2 regions of the Vreelandella sulfidaeris Esulfide1 genome follow, and region 2 is predicted to be linked to the other one. Evidence: riboswitches for the same ligand, from Rfam matches in the RefSeq annotation. Region 2 holds a riboswitch; the other holds the start of a gene.
What was found. A riboswitch is a leader RNA that binds a small molecule or an ion and turns the genes downstream of it on or off. The one in region 2 is predicted to bind thiamine pyrophosphate.

Region 1 (7,609 bases), 1.5 Mb from region 2:
CGCCACAATGCGCAGGTGCTGCATGATGCGCTGGCAGAGCCGGGCCATAACGATCACGATCATTCTCACGACCACGACCACGACCACGACCACGACCACGACCACGACCACGACCACGACCACGACCACGACCACGACCACGACCACGACCACGACCACGACGATCATAGTCATAGCCACTAGCCGTTAACGTCAATAGCGCTGCTCAGGTATTGATGGCCGTGAGCAGCCACTCCCGGAAAGACGCCATGGCGTGGGTTTCTGGGCGTGTTTGCAGCCGCGTTAGCCAATAGCCTCCCAGACTGACAGCGGTGTCGAAAGGTTGTACCAGCGCACCGCTGCTCAGTTGCCTTGAGAACATCAGCGGTGGCGCCAGCGCGACACCTGCACCCTGCATGGCCGCTTCCACCATGGCGATGGAAGAGTCAAACACAATGCTTTTCGTCATCGGAAAGCTGCGTGGCAACCCCGCCGCCAATAGCCACTCGGTCCACTCATCGGCGCGATAAGAGCGCAGCCAAGTTTCACCCAGCACGTCGGCCGGGGTGTTGAGCCGCACAGCGATATCGGGTGTGCACATCACTGAGAGCGCCGCCGGTAACAGTGGCTGGGCTGCGGTAGCGTGCCAGGCACCCGTCCCAAAGCGGATAGCAAAGTCGAGCCCTTCAGCAGCAATATCCGCGCGGTTGTTATGGGTGGAAAGTCGTAAGTCGACAAACGGGTACTGCTGCTGAAAATCGCCTAACCTCGGTAGTAGCCAGCCAACGGCAAAGGTCCCTACTACGCCGACGTTTAGTATTTCTCGGTAGCTGCTCTCGCCCACTCGACCCAGCGTGTGCGATATCTGGTCAAAAGAACTCTTCAATACCGGCAGCAGCAGCTCACCCTCTTGGGTAAGCATTAACCCTCGCGGCAAGCGGGTGAATAGCGATACCTTCAGCTGGGTTTCGAGCAGCTTAACCTGATGGCTAACTGCTGCCTGGGTCACATGAAGCTCTTCTGCCGCTCGGGTAAAGCTCAAATGCCTGGCCGACGCCTCAAAAGCTCGCAGGGCCTTCAACGGCAGATAGGGACGCACCACCTTACCCCCAAATTTTTCTAATGGCTTATGCAAAATATCGCTGTTTGTGAATTGCCGCAGCGCGCCGTAAGTTAGCCACTGTCACGCGCTTTGCAGCTGGGAATAACGCCTAGCTTTCTTTCGGCATTAATCACAACGGGATTCCGGTATGCGTAAGATGTTAGCAGCAAACTGCGGCCTTATCATGACAGGTTCGCTTTTACTCAACGGCTCTTTATGGGCATCCGGCACGCCTGAAAGCACCGATATTGAGGCGCGGGTGAACGATACTATCGCGCCTTTGATGGCCGAGTATCGTATTCCAGGCATGGCGATTGCACTGAGTATCAACGGCCAGCAGCACTACTTTAATTATGGCCTAGCCAATCAAGAAGCGGGGATTCCGGTCACCGATGAGACACTGTTCGAACTAGGTTCTGTCAGCAAGATTTTCACAGCAGCACTCGCTGGCTATGCCCAGGCTAACGGCGCGCTCGCGCTTTCCGACCCGGCCAGTCGCTACCTACCGGAACTTGAAGGCAGCGCCTTCGATAAAATCACGCTGCTGGAACTGGGCACTTACACCGCGGGCGAGCTTCCGCTGCAGTTCCCAGAAGCGGTGCAAAGCGAAGAGGCAATGATTGACTATTACCGCCAATGGCAACCTGAATCCGCCCCTGGCAGCCACCGGCTCTATTCCAACCCGAGTTTGGGCCTGCTCGGTTATCTCGCTGCACAAAGCCTTGGTCAGCCCTATGAGAGGGTGATGGAAGAGGCGCTGTTCACCCCGCTAGGGCTTGAGCATAGCTACTTTCAGGTGCCCGAAGCGCAGCAGGTGCAATATGCCTACGGTTACTCAAAAGAGGACGAGCCCATTCGGGTAAACCCTGGCATGCTGGATGCCCAAGCCTACGGTTTGAAATCGACAGCTGCTGACGTGCTCTCTTTTGTGGAAGCTCACCTGAATGATACGGTACAGGACGAAACCCTACGGCAAGCCTTGGCCGCGTCGCGCACAGGATACTTTAGCATTGGCAAGATGACCCAGGGCCTGGGCTGGGAAAGCTACGCCTACCCGGTGGCGCTTGAGCAGTTACTGAAGGGCAATTCGCTTGAGATGATTTTAGAGCCCAACCCTGCCAACCGCTTAACGCCCCCCTTGGCCCCTAGGCAAGAGGCGCTTTATAACAAAACCGGCTCAACCAATGGCTTTGGCGGCTATGTGGCCTTTGTGCCCAGCGAGCAGATCGGTATTGTGATGCTGGCTAACCATAACTATCCCAATGGTGCCCGCATAGAGGCAGCGCACCAACTCCTTAGCGCGCTGACGGAAACTCTCTAAGCCTCTCTCGTTTAACGCAGCCTAGTGCCGCCATTGGCGGCATCTTTTCATTTCTGTAATGCTACCAATACAACCGAAAGTTGCATTTCTTGCTGTCAATAAGGAGACTATTACTCCTCCCCGATACTTACCTTCACTGCGAAGAGCCCTTTCCCATGCGTCTAAACGCCGATTTTAGCCACTTTGCCTGTGTTACCCCCGAAGAGTATCAGTGGGTCGATTCCCCCAGCGCTGGGGTTGAGCGCATGATGTTTGACCGCATTGGTGATGAAGTAGCCCGCGCCACCAGCCTCGTCCGCTATGCGCCCAATACGCAGTTTGATCGCCATACCCATGGCGGTGGCGAGGAGATTCTGGTGCTGGAAGGTGTATTCGCCGATGAACATGGGCGCTACGCGGCGGGCAGCTACTTACGAAACCCCATTGGTACCGGCCATACACCCCAGATTGGCGAGGAAGGCGCGCTGATTTTTGTCAAACTACATCAGTTTGACCCCAACGACACGCTACAGCTGGCGGTGCCTGCTCATCGGCTTCCCTGGCAGCCGGATCGGCGCCCGCGCATTGCCTACAAGATGCTGCACACCTACAAGCAAGAGCGCACTAGCCTGGAACGCTGGTCGGAGGGGACCTCTATTTCCTACCCCACGTTGCTGGGCGGCCTGGAATTTTTGATTCTGGAAGGCACGCTTAGCGATAGTGAGCAAAGCTACACGGCAGGCACCTGGTGCCGCTACCCGAGCGGCTCAGCACCGGCATTAACGGCCGGTGAGCAGGGCGTCATGATGTACCTCAAACGCGGCCATCTACCAGCGGCTTAGGCTCGCGACAGGCCCAAAAATGGCAGAAGTGTGAGGGCCGCAATAAGTCCTACGGCCAACAGCACCAGTAACACCTGCAGCGGATGAGCGGCTAGACGACGCCACAAGGTTTCTGCCTCGCCCCGTTCTACCGCTGCTTGATGCTCACGCTGAGCGCGTTCCAGGCGCTCAGCTTGGTAGGCGTCTAACACCGCGATGGCAGCGTCGTGCTGGTGTGGGTTGCGCAGCCAGATAGCATCGACCCCCAAGCGGAAAAAGCCCGCCTGGGTTTCATAGGTATCAAAGCCATGGGCGGCGAGCAGGTCGCGCACTTCCATGGCTTCTTCGTCAGTTACATGGCGCAGCCGGAACAGTAGTTTAGCCATTGATAGGCCTCATGAATCGCTCTTCGCCACCATCAAGTCCGCTTGAATCACTTCGATCCAGTAGCCATCCGGGTCTTTAACAAAGATAACGTCTTTCATCTTGCCCTGGTCGGCGCGCTTGACGAAGGTAACATCGTGCTCGTCGAACCACGCCTGGGCCGCCGTTAAATCCGGCACGTTAAAACAGATATGCCCAAAGCCTTGCGGTTCTGCATTGCCATCGTGATAGGCGAAATCGTCCTGGCTTTCGGTTCCCCAGTTGTGGGTCAACTCTAGCAGCCCTTTCTGGCTAAAGGTCCAGGCCGTGCGCGCTTGTGCATCATCTGGCACGTTATCGCTTGGCTCTAGGTTGGATAAAGAATAGAGCGAGAACTGCATCTCTTCGAAATCCAGCCGCCGCATTACCTGCATTCCAAATACTTTTGAGTAGAACGCCAATGCTTGCTCGGGATCTTTTACCCGCAGCATGGTGTGGTTTAAACGAAACCCTTGGGTTTGCGGGGGCGTATCGACGACACCAGGATGCTGCTCACCTTGAAAACTCATCACGCTCTCCTGTCGCTGATGTGGATCGTTAACGGCTTATACCGCTTAACATGGGGGCTGAGGCGCCATATTTCCACCCACTTCCCTCTCCCTGGGCTTTACAGGGCCAACACAGCCAAGGATAGTGATCGTTCGGCAGGGGCGCTCGCCGTTATTAGCGAGCTGAGAAGAACCCTTTGAACCTGAACCGGATAATACCGGCGTAGGGAGTCGTGGTACCGCTTACCACCTCCCCGCCGGGAGGATACTATGACCCTACCTCCGCTTGGCGATTATCTTGCGACGTTACGCACAGCGACACCGCTAGTCCATTGCATGACCAATTATGTCGCCATGAACAGTACGGCCAACCTGCTGCTAGCCACTGGCGCGTCACCCGCCATGCTACATGCCCCAGAAGAGGTGGCTGAGTTCACCGCTATTGCGTCGGGGCTATCGATTAACATCGGCACGATTTCTTCCCACTGGGCCGATGCCATGCTGACCGCCACGGCAACCGCTGACCAGCACGCTATCCCCTGGGTGTTAGATCCCGTTGCCGTTGGCGCTACCCGCTATCGTCAAATGCTCTGCGCGAAGCTGCTTGCCTCTAAACCAAGTGTCATTCGTGGCAATGCGTCTGAAATTCTTGCCCTTCACGGCTTAGCTGACCAGGGGCGTGGTGTGGATTCAACGGCTCCCACCGAGCAAGCTATCAACGCAGCGATAGCGCTGGCAAAGCATCACGACTGTATTGTGGCGATGACCGGCGAAAGCGACTGGGTGACGAATGGCACACAGCACTACCGTATTCACGGTGGCCACCCCTTAATGCCCCAGGTAACAACGTTAGGCTGCGGCCTAAGCGCGCTGGTCACTGCATTTGTAGCGGCCAACCGTGAAGCCCCGCTGGAAGCCGCCGCCACAGCGCTCGGCTGCTTTGCCGTTGCTGGTGAGCGGGCGGGTAAAACAGCGCAGGGCCCAGGCAGTTTTCAAGTCGCTCTGCTGGATGCGCTTTATCAACTGACCCCTAACGACCTCACTACCCATGCGCAGTGGGAGGCAATTCATGGCGTTTGATCTCTCGCTTTATTTGGTGACCGACGCTGCGCTTTGCGACGCTTATGGCCTAGAGCAAACGGTAGAAGCAGCGGTAAGCGGCGGTGTCACCATCGTCCAACTACGTGATAAGCATGCCAGTGATGAGCACATGACTGCTCAAGCCAAGCGGCTAAAAACGCTATTGGCGGGCACCGGTGTGCCACTGATCATTAACGACCGTTTGCAGGTAGCGCTGGAAAGCCAAGCAGACGGCCTGCACGTCGGCCAGAGCGACGCTGCCGTGCATGAAGCCCGCATCGCGATGGGCAAGGATGCCATTATCGGCCTATCGATAAACACCCTCGCCCAGTTACAAGCCGCCCCGGTAGAGCTACTGAATTACGTGGGGCTTGGCCCGGTCTTCGCCACCGTTAGCAAACAAGACCACGCTCAACCCATTGGCTTTGATGGACTCGCGCAATTAGCCAACGCCTGCCCGCTGCCTAGTGTGGCTATCGGCGGCTTGAAAGCCGAGCACGCCGAGCGCGTCAGAACGGCTGGCGCGCAGGGCTTAGCGGTAATTTCGGCCATTTGTGGTCAACCTAGCCCTTACCAGGCAGCGCGCGCTTTTCAGGCTTTTTCGAACCAGGACTTTTCCGACCCAGGTAACCGTTCACCCTCCCACTAGATGAGAGTATAAATAACCTATCAAACACTGGCACCGCGGTGGAGACTTCCATGTTACCCAGCCTTTTTATTTCCCATGGTTCGCCCATGCTGGCACTCAATAAAACCCCGGCTCATGCCTTTCTACGCGAACTGGGCAGACAGCTTTCACCCAAAGCGGTGGTCGTGGTCTCGGCGCACTGGGAGAGCCTCACGCTCAAGGTCAGTGCCAGTGCCAAGCCAGAAACGATCCATGATTTTGGTGGCTTCCCACGGGCGCTGTTTGAGTGCCAGTACCCCGCCCCTGGGGACCCAGACCTGGCTGAACGACTAGCCGGACTACTGGGCGCCGAAGGTGTAGAGCGCGGCCTTGATCACGGCGCTTGGGTGCCTCTTTCCTTGATGTTTCCTGATGCCGATGTACCGGTCGTTTCTCTGTCACTTCCCGTCCGCTGGAGCAATGCGGAGCTTGTAGCGCTGGGTGAACAAATAGCAGCGCTAAGGGAAGAGGGTATCTTGATTATCGGCTCGGGCAGCCTGACTCATAATCTTTATGAAATCATGCCCCAGGAGAGCCCTATGCCCGCCTGGGTAGATGAATTTGCCACTTGGGTGAGTGACCGCCTTATCGCCAATGACCGTGAAGCGCTTCTTAACTGGGAGAACGCACCACAAGCGCAGAAAAACCATCCGACACCAGAACACTTCCAGCCGTTGCTGGTGGCCATGGGGGCAGGAGACGGCGCCAAACAACTGCATCACAGCGTAGAGCACGGCGTGCTTGCGATGGACGTTTATGCGTTTAGCTAATCGCTACCCCTAACGATTCAGGGTGTGCTGCGTTGGAAGGCGCGAGATCACGCATTAACAGCGCAAACTCAAGCTGTTCAGGGGTAATGCTGGCACCGAGCACGGGGATTTGCACACGGTGCCCAGAGCCCGGTGCCGCGGATAGGGCTTCGCCCCGCTGGTTCTCGATATGGGTGAGCACAAAACGGTGATTACCCCCGGGTAGCATCAGCTCCATGCTATCTCCCACCTCGAAGCGATTTTTAACCTCTATTTCCAAAGTTCCACGCGCCGAGTCGTACCCCAACACTTCACCGACGAACTGTTGATGCACACCAATAGAATGCCCCTGCTCGTAATTTTGGAATTCACCATGGACATGGCGTTGGTAGAAGCCTTCGGTGTATCCCCTATTGGCCAAGTTCTCAAGCTCATCCATTAGCCCCCGATTAAAAGGACGCCCCGCAACCGCATCATCAATGGCTTGCCGGTAAACTTGCGCGGTACGCGCGACGTAATAATGGGATTTCGTGCGCCCCTCGATCTTTAGCGATGCTACCCCTATTTCCGTCAACCGAGCCACGTGCTGCACCGCGCGCAGGTCCTTGGAATTCATGATGTAGGTACCGTGTTCGTCTTCATACACGGGCATCAGCTTGCCAGGGCGGGAAACATCTTCAATCAGCGCCGAGAGCTCGTTTTGATCGGCGGCAAAAGCCGGGCCGCTACCCTGAGCAGGTATTAAGTCGCCTTTATCATCGTGGCTGGCGGCCACTGTGTTGTACTTCCAGCGACAAGCATTGGTGCAGGTGCCCTGATTGGGGTCACGATGATTGAAATACCCCGATAGCAGACAGCGCCCCGAATAGGCGATACACAGCGCACCATGGACAAAGGTTTCAATTTCCAGATCGGGGCACTCGGCGCGTATTTCGCCGATCTCGTTCAACGATAACTCCCGGGATAAAATAATGCGGCTAATGCCCTGGCGCTGCCAGAA
Region 2 (7,609 bases):
TCTCCGGTTAAATGGACCTCCCCGCTGAGCTGCTCGGGCGTCATGATGAGCTGACCGTGGCTCGCTGCTTGTCCGCTAAGCAACTGCAATGGCGCGGGTGCAGGTAAAAGCGCTGCCAAGTAGGTTTGTAGCACGCTGATATCAGGTAGGCGTGCTGCTTGCCAACTAAGCGTTGCGGAGGCTTCTTTGTGCGCTTTTTCTGGCGCTATGGGACTTAGTGCGACGACGTTAATATCGGCATCATCAAGTAGGAGACGATCCTGGTGATGCAGCGTGGCCTCGGTAAAATCGAGTGTTGCTTCAATGATCTCCTCGGGTGTCAAAAGAGCGTTAAGTGAACCACTGCCCCGCGCGATAAAGCCGAACGTATCGACTGCCAGTTCCGGTGCCTGAATATTTAGTTGAGCATTATACGGGCGTGATTCGCGAATGCGGGCCGAGGCCTCAATTTGGCCATGGCCGGTCAGATGAATGCTGTTTTTAACGCCATCAGGCGCCTCACTGTTAGTATCGCTACGTTCAAACGTCAGGTAACGATTAAGCATATCCAGCCGGGTGAGCTCGCCCTGTAATGCTAGGGTGGCCGCCGTGGGAGGATCAAGCCGATCCAAGCGCTGATTAGGAATCTGAGTGGACAGGCGTAGCTCGGCATGCACTGCATAAGGGTGTGTATCGACCCGTGTTGTTTCTGCCAACGCGACATCGGTAAGCTGCGTCGAAAAATGTAATTGATCATTCTTAACCGCCAAGCGAACCTTGCCTTTGCCGGTAGCGGTGTGACGTGGCAGTGGCGAATCAGCAATTAGCCAGCGGGGCGAGTCACGTTGGCCCCCTAGTCGCTGCTCATCCACCGTTAAGCGAAGTGCTGGGGCATCCAGGATAAGACGACTCGCAGGCTGTAACACGCCAGCATTTAGCTTAAGCGCCCCCGTTAGAGCGCCCCGCCCCTCCAGGGTAAGCCAGGGCAGGGCGTTTAAATAGGGCATAAAGACATCCCAGGCATCTGCATGGGCATCCAACTGAAGTTGTGCAGAAAGCGCTGCCAGAAGGTTGGGATTAAGCTCGCCGCTGGCGGTGTCGGTAGGGGTTATCTTGTCGAGCGTCGCATCCGCGTTAAGGTTAATATCTCGAACTAACGTCGCTTGATCACTTAGACGAACTAAACGACCATTAGTGATGGCAATTGAAACATTTGGGATTGCGAGGGTGTCGCGACTCAATGTTGTATTCGCTACTTGCAACTGACCTTCCGCTTCAAGGGCAATGTCACCAACCGTCAGGCGACGGATGCCGTGTGCATCTAGCGCATCGATATGCAGCTCGCCACGCAACAGGGCGAGCAGCGAGAGCGAAAGGGTTGCACGTTCAGCCTCAATTGCGATAGGGAATGTGTCATCTTCACGGGCTAGATAGAGCCCTTCTACTTCCCAGCGCCCAGGGTGCTGGCTGGCGCCTTGTTCCCAGCGAATATCAATGCCTTCAAATTGGGAGATGCGCTCGGGTAGCCATTGACTATTAAGCAGCCAATAGCTGCCAGCTACCCAGATAAGGATGATAAACAGTAAGCCAATCAACAGCCTCAATAGCAGGCGGGGGAGGCGTTTTTTACGAGTGTTCGCGTCTGGCATAGTGACTTCCCTAGCAGATGACTCCTGTTGGGGCGTGTTTTATGGCATTATGCGCGGCGTTGGGCAGTGACGGGTTTTCGATTTCAACGCTAGGCAGGCTACAAACGCCATGTTCAAGGATTTTTACACGCAGCGCGGAGAGTACGTAGTGATCTCCGCAGAGCAAGCCAGCCACTTCGCCAAAGGCGTGGCTGGTGACTACAACCCTATTCATAATCCGGATGCGCGTCGTTTTTGTGTTCCCGGTGACTTACTGTTTGTTCTGGTACTTACAAAGTTCGGGTTGTCGCGGCAAATGGAATTTCGCTTCACCAACATGGTGGGGGCTGACACGCCGCTTAAGTTTAGCGAAGCAGATGATGGAACAATCCATGTCTGCGATGAGAGCGGTAAATGCTACTTACAGGTTGTGCGTAGTGGGGACATTACCCACGATCCGGTTGTGGTGGAAGCGTTTGCTCGCTGTTATGTCGCGTTTTCGGGCAAGAATTTCCCCCACTATCTTAAACCACTAATGGAGCAACATGGGGTCATGTTTAACCCTAAACGGCCACTGGTGATCTACGATAGCATGGGATTTTCACTTGAGCGGTTGGATGGCTTTTCGCCGGGTTTGACGTTGAATCAATCTTCATTAGAGGTTAACGGCAAGCGAGCCGATGCGCGGCTGGAATTCTCGATTGAGTCCGCCGGTGAAAGCGTCGGGGTTGGCTCTAAGAAGTTAGTGGTAAGCGGCCTGTGTGATTATGACGCGGATGAAATGGCCGCTATTGTAGAAGAGTTTTATCGTCTTAAGGCTGCCTACGAAACAGTCTAACCGGTGTCTCCGCTAGTTAGCCCACCAAAGGCATCACTTCGACCCAACTGCCAGCCGATGTTTCGTACCATTGCTCGTCATAGTTCTGAATAGAGCCATGTCGGCGTGGTTGCGCGTCGGCGAGTCGAATAAACGGCCTGTTAGTCAGCACCCTACTTGCCGACGAATAAAAGCCTGCGTCACATCTCTATAAAAAGGCTAATTGACGTCCTGCGCCAGATTCTGTTTACTCAGTCATATCTAGTTGACGTTTACGTCAACTTGCTGCTATACCCTGTGCACTTGGTTTGCAACTACAATCTTTTTAACAGTCGGCTTTTAATCGCCGTTTTTAGCCATGGCTTTTCAATAAAAATCACAAATGTAAAAGGAGCAACGCTATGTCCGTCCGTGAAATTCCTATGTATATCGATGGCCAGCCAGTGCAGTCGCAAAGCCAGGAGTGGCGCGACGTAGTCAATCCGGCTACCCAAGAGGTGGTGGCTCGCGTGCCGTTTTGCAGCGCTGACGAAGTAGAGCGTGCTATCCACAGCGCCAAAGAGGCGTTCAAAGAGTGGCGTAAGGTCCCCTTGGGCAAGCGCATGCGCATTATGCTCAAGCTACAGGCGCTGATTCGCGACAATACTGCAGAACTTGCGGCGCTGATTACCGAAGAACACGGTAAAACACTGCCGGATGCGGAAGGTGAAGTAGGGCGTGGCTTGGAAGTGGTTGAGCACGCCTGTTCGATCACCTCGCTGCAGTTGGGTGAGCTGGCTGAAAATGCTGCCAGCGAGGTGGATGTTTACACCATGCACCAGCCGCTGGGGGTAGGCGCAGGCATCACCGCTTTTAATTTTCCGATTATGCTGCCGTGTTTTATGTTCCCGTTGGCGATTGCCACAGGTAATACCTTCGTTCTGAAGCCATCAGAGCAAGATCCTAGCTCAACGATGCGCTTAGTTGAGTTGGCCCATGAAGCAGGTATCCCACCGGGCGTACTCAACGTGGTGCATGGTGGTCCGGATGTGGCCAATCAAATTGCTGATCACCAAGATATCAAAGCGCTTTCGTTCATTGGCTCCACCCACGTGGGTTCGCTGCTTTATAACCGTGCGGCAGCAGCAGGTAAGCGGATGCAGGCGATGATGGGGGCTAAAAACCACTGTGTGGTGATGCCCGATGCTAACCGAAGTCAAGCAATCAACAATTTGTTGGGGTCAGCATTCGGTGCCGCTGGTCAGCGGTGTATGGCGAACTCGGTGGTCGTGCTCGTGGGTGAAGCTCGAGCGTGGTTGAACGACATCGTTGAAGCAGCCCAAAAAATGAAAGTGGGGCCTGGTACTCAGCTTGATGCAGACTTGGGCCCGTTGGTTTCACCAGCAGCCCGTGATCGGGTGCTGCGGTTAATCGATGCTGGCGAAAAAGAGGGCGCCAAATTGATGGTCGATGGCCGCAACGTTCACGTGGACGGCTATCCTAACGGTAACTTCGTAGGGCCGACCCTGTTTGCGGATGTGACCGCGGATATGACCATTTATCGCGAAGAGATTTTTGGGCCTGTTCTGTGTGTGGTCAGTGTTGAAACACTCGATGAAGCGATCGCTTTTATCAACGCCAACCCCAACGGTAACGGTACCTCCATCTTTACTAACTCAGGCTGGGTTGCTCGTCGTTTTGAAACTGACATCGATGTGGGCCAAATTGGTATTAACGTGCCGATTCCAGTACCGGTCGCGTACTTTAGTTTCACCGGCTCGCGGGGTTCTAAACTGGGCGATTTAGGGCCTAATGGTAAACAAGCGATCGCTTTCTGGACACAAACGAAAACCGTGACGGCGCGCTGGTTTGAACCGGAAAATGTTTCTAGCGGTATTAATAGCACTATTTCGCTGTGATAAATCCAACCACATGAAGTGATACACCTTGGCCCCGCTTTAAGCGGGGCCAATTGACCTTAGAGGCCATCGAAAGCAAGGCTGTTGTTACTAACTTGTAAATTAGTAGTTTAGAAGTTATCAAACAGTGGCAGGCTCTCTTCAAGCAATTGCTCAATGGGGTCGAGCTGGCTTTCATGCAGAACCAGCAAGGAAGGCTCGCTCATGAAGTGCTTGGCTGGAGGGACTAGTAGCGCAAATTCACCCTCTTCAAGATGGAACTCGTGTATTTCGCGCAAGCCAAGCGGTGTCATGCATTGCGAGCAACGGTAGGTGTCATCTTCGCCATAAACCAGTCGGTGGTACATTTTGAACAGCGTGTACAGGGCTAGTCCCCCCTCAAATGCTGGCCAGTGTGCTGGGGTCTCGCGAATGTCGGTAGCGAGTGATTGGCCTTCCGCTTCTGCATCAGCAATCGCATCGGCGAGCGGTGCGCCGAGAAGAGCATCATTATCGGCCGGTAGCGGGGTATTGTGCTTAGAGGCGTGGGTAAAGTCCTGTACTGCGCGCTTGAAGTCGGAGACGCCGTTTAGGGCATAGTCTATATGCTGTAGGTCGGTTGGCTCGCAACTACCATTTTCCCAGCCATGAATAACCCTTAGCATCATTTGCCCACGTGCCATAGGGCGGGCAAGTAACATATGCAGCATGATACGAATATGCAACTGACGCTCGTCTGTATCATTTTCAAACGCCCGGTAAGGGTCAGCAAACAGTTCGTTTAGGCGACCGGGAGTATGTTCCTTGGCTTCGTTATGGCTCATGACAGTGTCCCTTTGAACGAACTGTTTATTAAAGAGTAGAGCTTGGTTTTATGACAGATCGATAAATCAGTATGGCGAGCAGAGCTGCTAAAAAAAAGACGCTAAGCTAGCTTTTTGTTATGCATCGGCTAAGCCATTTTAGTGAGATAATTAAATTTAACAATAAAGAGGTGGTTATGTCTGCAACAATAAGTCGCTTTAATATGCCTGAAACGCTGGATGATTTGCCCGAGGACATTCGTTCTGCCATTTTAGCCGTTCAGGAGAAAGCGGGGTTTGTGCCGAATGTATTCCTAATGTTGGCCCATCGTCCTGCTGAGTTTCGCGCTTTCTTTGCCTATCATGACGCATTAATGGAGCGGGAGTCAGACTCGCTCAGCAAAGCTGAGAAAGAGATGATCGTGGTTGCCACCAGCGCGCGTAATCATTGTTTATATTGTGTGGTAGCTCACGGTGCCTTAGTGCGCATATACAGTAAAAACCCCCTACTTGCTGACCAAGTGGCTGTTAACCATCACGTTGCGCCAATCAGTGAGCGCCATCGAGTGATGCTTGATTTTGCTATTCACTGCGCCATCGATGTAGGTGAAATGACGAATGAATGGTTCTCCCGCTTGCTGGAAGTAGGTTTTAGCCAAGAGGACTGCTGGGACATAGGTGCTATCGCGGCGTTTTTCAGCTTATCGAATCGACTAGTCACTTTGGCGGGCACGCCACCCAATGAAGAGTTCTATCTAATGGGGCGTGTGCCACGTTAGGTTGCTGCCAACTCATCTTAAACTTTACTAAGGTGCGATTTTGATTGAGGATAGCTTCGACACATTCCTTAAAATAGCATTTGAAAAATAGCCGCTATAATAAGTACCTACATTCACTGTCGCCAGGGGAGCCCTGTTAGCAAGGGCTGAGAATGCGTATTGCGCAGACCCTGGAACCTGATCCGGTTCGTACCGGCGGAGGAAGCGCGACATGCTTTACTTAACATCAGCCGTGCTTGGCGCGGCACTATGCTGCTTTGCTTTTTTAGGCCTGCGGGCTCGCTGGGTGGATGGCCCGCTTGATGACTATGTCACCGCGCGCAATTCGCAAACAGCTTCTACCCTTGGTTTATCTTTTCTTGCCTCCGGCATGGGGGCATGGATACTCTTTGCTCCCCCTGAAATTGGTGCTTTTGTTGGCCCGCTCGCATTGTCAGGATATGCGTTAGGTTCCGCACTCCCATTCATTGTCTTAGGGCTTTATGGGCCTAAAATCCGCCGTGCCCTGCCTGAGGGACGCAGCATCGCAGAGTTTGCTGAAGCTTGCTATGGCCCGGGCGTTCGGCGCTGGGTTACGCTGGTGTCGGTGGGTTATATGGCCTGTTTTTTGGCCGCTGAGCTAACGGCTATCGGGGCAATCACCGCATTACTTTCCGATGTGCCGCCCGCGTTAGTAATTATGGGAGTGGCCCTTACCACGCTGGTTTATACAGCGGTTGGAGGGCTACGCGCCAGCCTTGCCACTGACCGCTGGCAGGCCTGGTTATTGCTGGCACTACTCTTGGCGGTAGGCAGTATGGCCTTATGGCGACTGCCTGCCCTTCCTAATGAGGCTGTTTTACCTTCTATTCCTGTCACTGATGCGCTTAGTGTGGCGTTAACGCTGGTGATTGCAGTCACCGCAGCGAACTTGTTTCACCAAGGCTATTGGCAACGCGTTTGGGCTGCACAAGACAATCAAAGCCTGGGGCGCGGGGCATGGTTAGGCGGCGCAATGACAGTGGTGGTCGTGATGGTAATTGGCGGTCTGGGTATGTTGGCCGCTATGCGAGATGTGCCGCTAGGCGAACCGCCTATGCCATTTTTTGCACTGCTTATCGATGCACCCGTCTGGTTGACGCTGCCTGCCTTAGTGCTCGCTGTTACGTTGGTGGCTTCTAGCGTTGATACGTTACAAAACGGTATTGCTTCCTTGATCTTGGCGCGCAGCGAGCAGCAGGGCGTTTCACTCGTTGCTGCCCGATGGGTGACGATTTTATTGATGGTTCCCGTTGTGGTAATTGCTTTGCAAGGGTTATCGGTATTGCGGCTGTTCCTCATTGCTGACTTACTGTGTGCGGCCATTGTAGTGCCGGTGCTGCTGGGCTTGTGGCAACGGATGACGCCTATTGCGGCCATTGGAGGAGGCATTGCAGGGTTGCTGGGAGCCATTCTTCCAGGGTGGTTAAGCCAAGGAAGTTTTATCTCGGGAGTCGTTGCAGCGAGTTTTCCGGGCAGCATTCCCACGCTGGGGCCTTTCGTAGGCGCGTTAATTGCCTCGACGTTAATCAGCGTATTGCTTGCGAGTATGATTAAAAAACAGTGAATACTTGGCGTTTATGATGCAAAGCACACAGGATAAGCCCAGGTACGTATAGCCCATCCTGCTGATAGCGGTGCTTAAGGCCTGAAACATTCAAGGACGACCATGATTCGATCTATTTTAACCACCCCAGAAGGCAAGACT

Region 1: another riboswitch for thiamine pyrophosphate. It lies ahead of thiM (hydroxyethylthiazole kinase); the one in region 2 lies ahead of ACW44H_RS13625 (sodium:solute symporter).

What each region holds. Positions count from the first base shown of each region.
Region 1 covers NZ_CM133364.1:218,320-225,928, reverse strand. The annotation lists gene ACW44H_RS01105 (metal ABC transporter solute-binding protein, Zn/Mn family) at 1-183, shown strand, start outside; gene ACW44H_RS01100 (LysR family transcriptional regulator) at 206-1,078, opposite strand; gene ampC (class C beta-lactamase) at 1,239-2,402, shown strand; gene ACW44H_RS01090 (cupin domain-containing protein) at 2,558-3,223, shown strand; gene ACW44H_RS01085 (DUF6164 family protein) at 3,220-3,588, opposite strand; gene gloA (lactoylglutathione lyase) at 3,598-4,134, opposite strand; TPP riboswitch at 4,262-4,360, shown strand; gene thiM (hydroxyethylthiazole kinase) at 4,384-5,193, shown strand; gene thiE (thiamine phosphate synthase) at 5,183-5,842, shown strand; gene ACW44H_RS01065 (DODA-type extradiol aromatic ring-opening family dioxygenase) at 5,893-6,630, shown strand; gene trhP (prephenate-dependent tRNA uridine(34) hydroxylase TrhP) at 6,623-7,609, opposite strand, start outside.
Region 2 covers NZ_CM133364.1:2,907,777-2,915,385, reverse strand. The annotation lists gene ACW44H_RS13650 (hypothetical protein) at 1-1,628, opposite strand, end outside; gene ACW44H_RS13645 (DUF3581 family protein) at 1,738-2,445, shown strand; gene ACW44H_RS13640 (CoA-acylating methylmalonate-semialdehyde dehydrogenase) at 2,826-4,322, shown strand; gene ACW44H_RS13635 (hypothetical protein) at 4,433-5,125, opposite strand; gene ACW44H_RS13630 (peroxidase-related enzyme) at 5,302-5,883, shown strand; TPP riboswitch at 5,998-6,105, shown strand; gene ACW44H_RS13625 (sodium:solute symporter) at 6,095-7,468, shown strand; gene ACW44H_RS13620 (magnesium transporter CorA family protein) at 7,571-7,609, shown strand, end outside.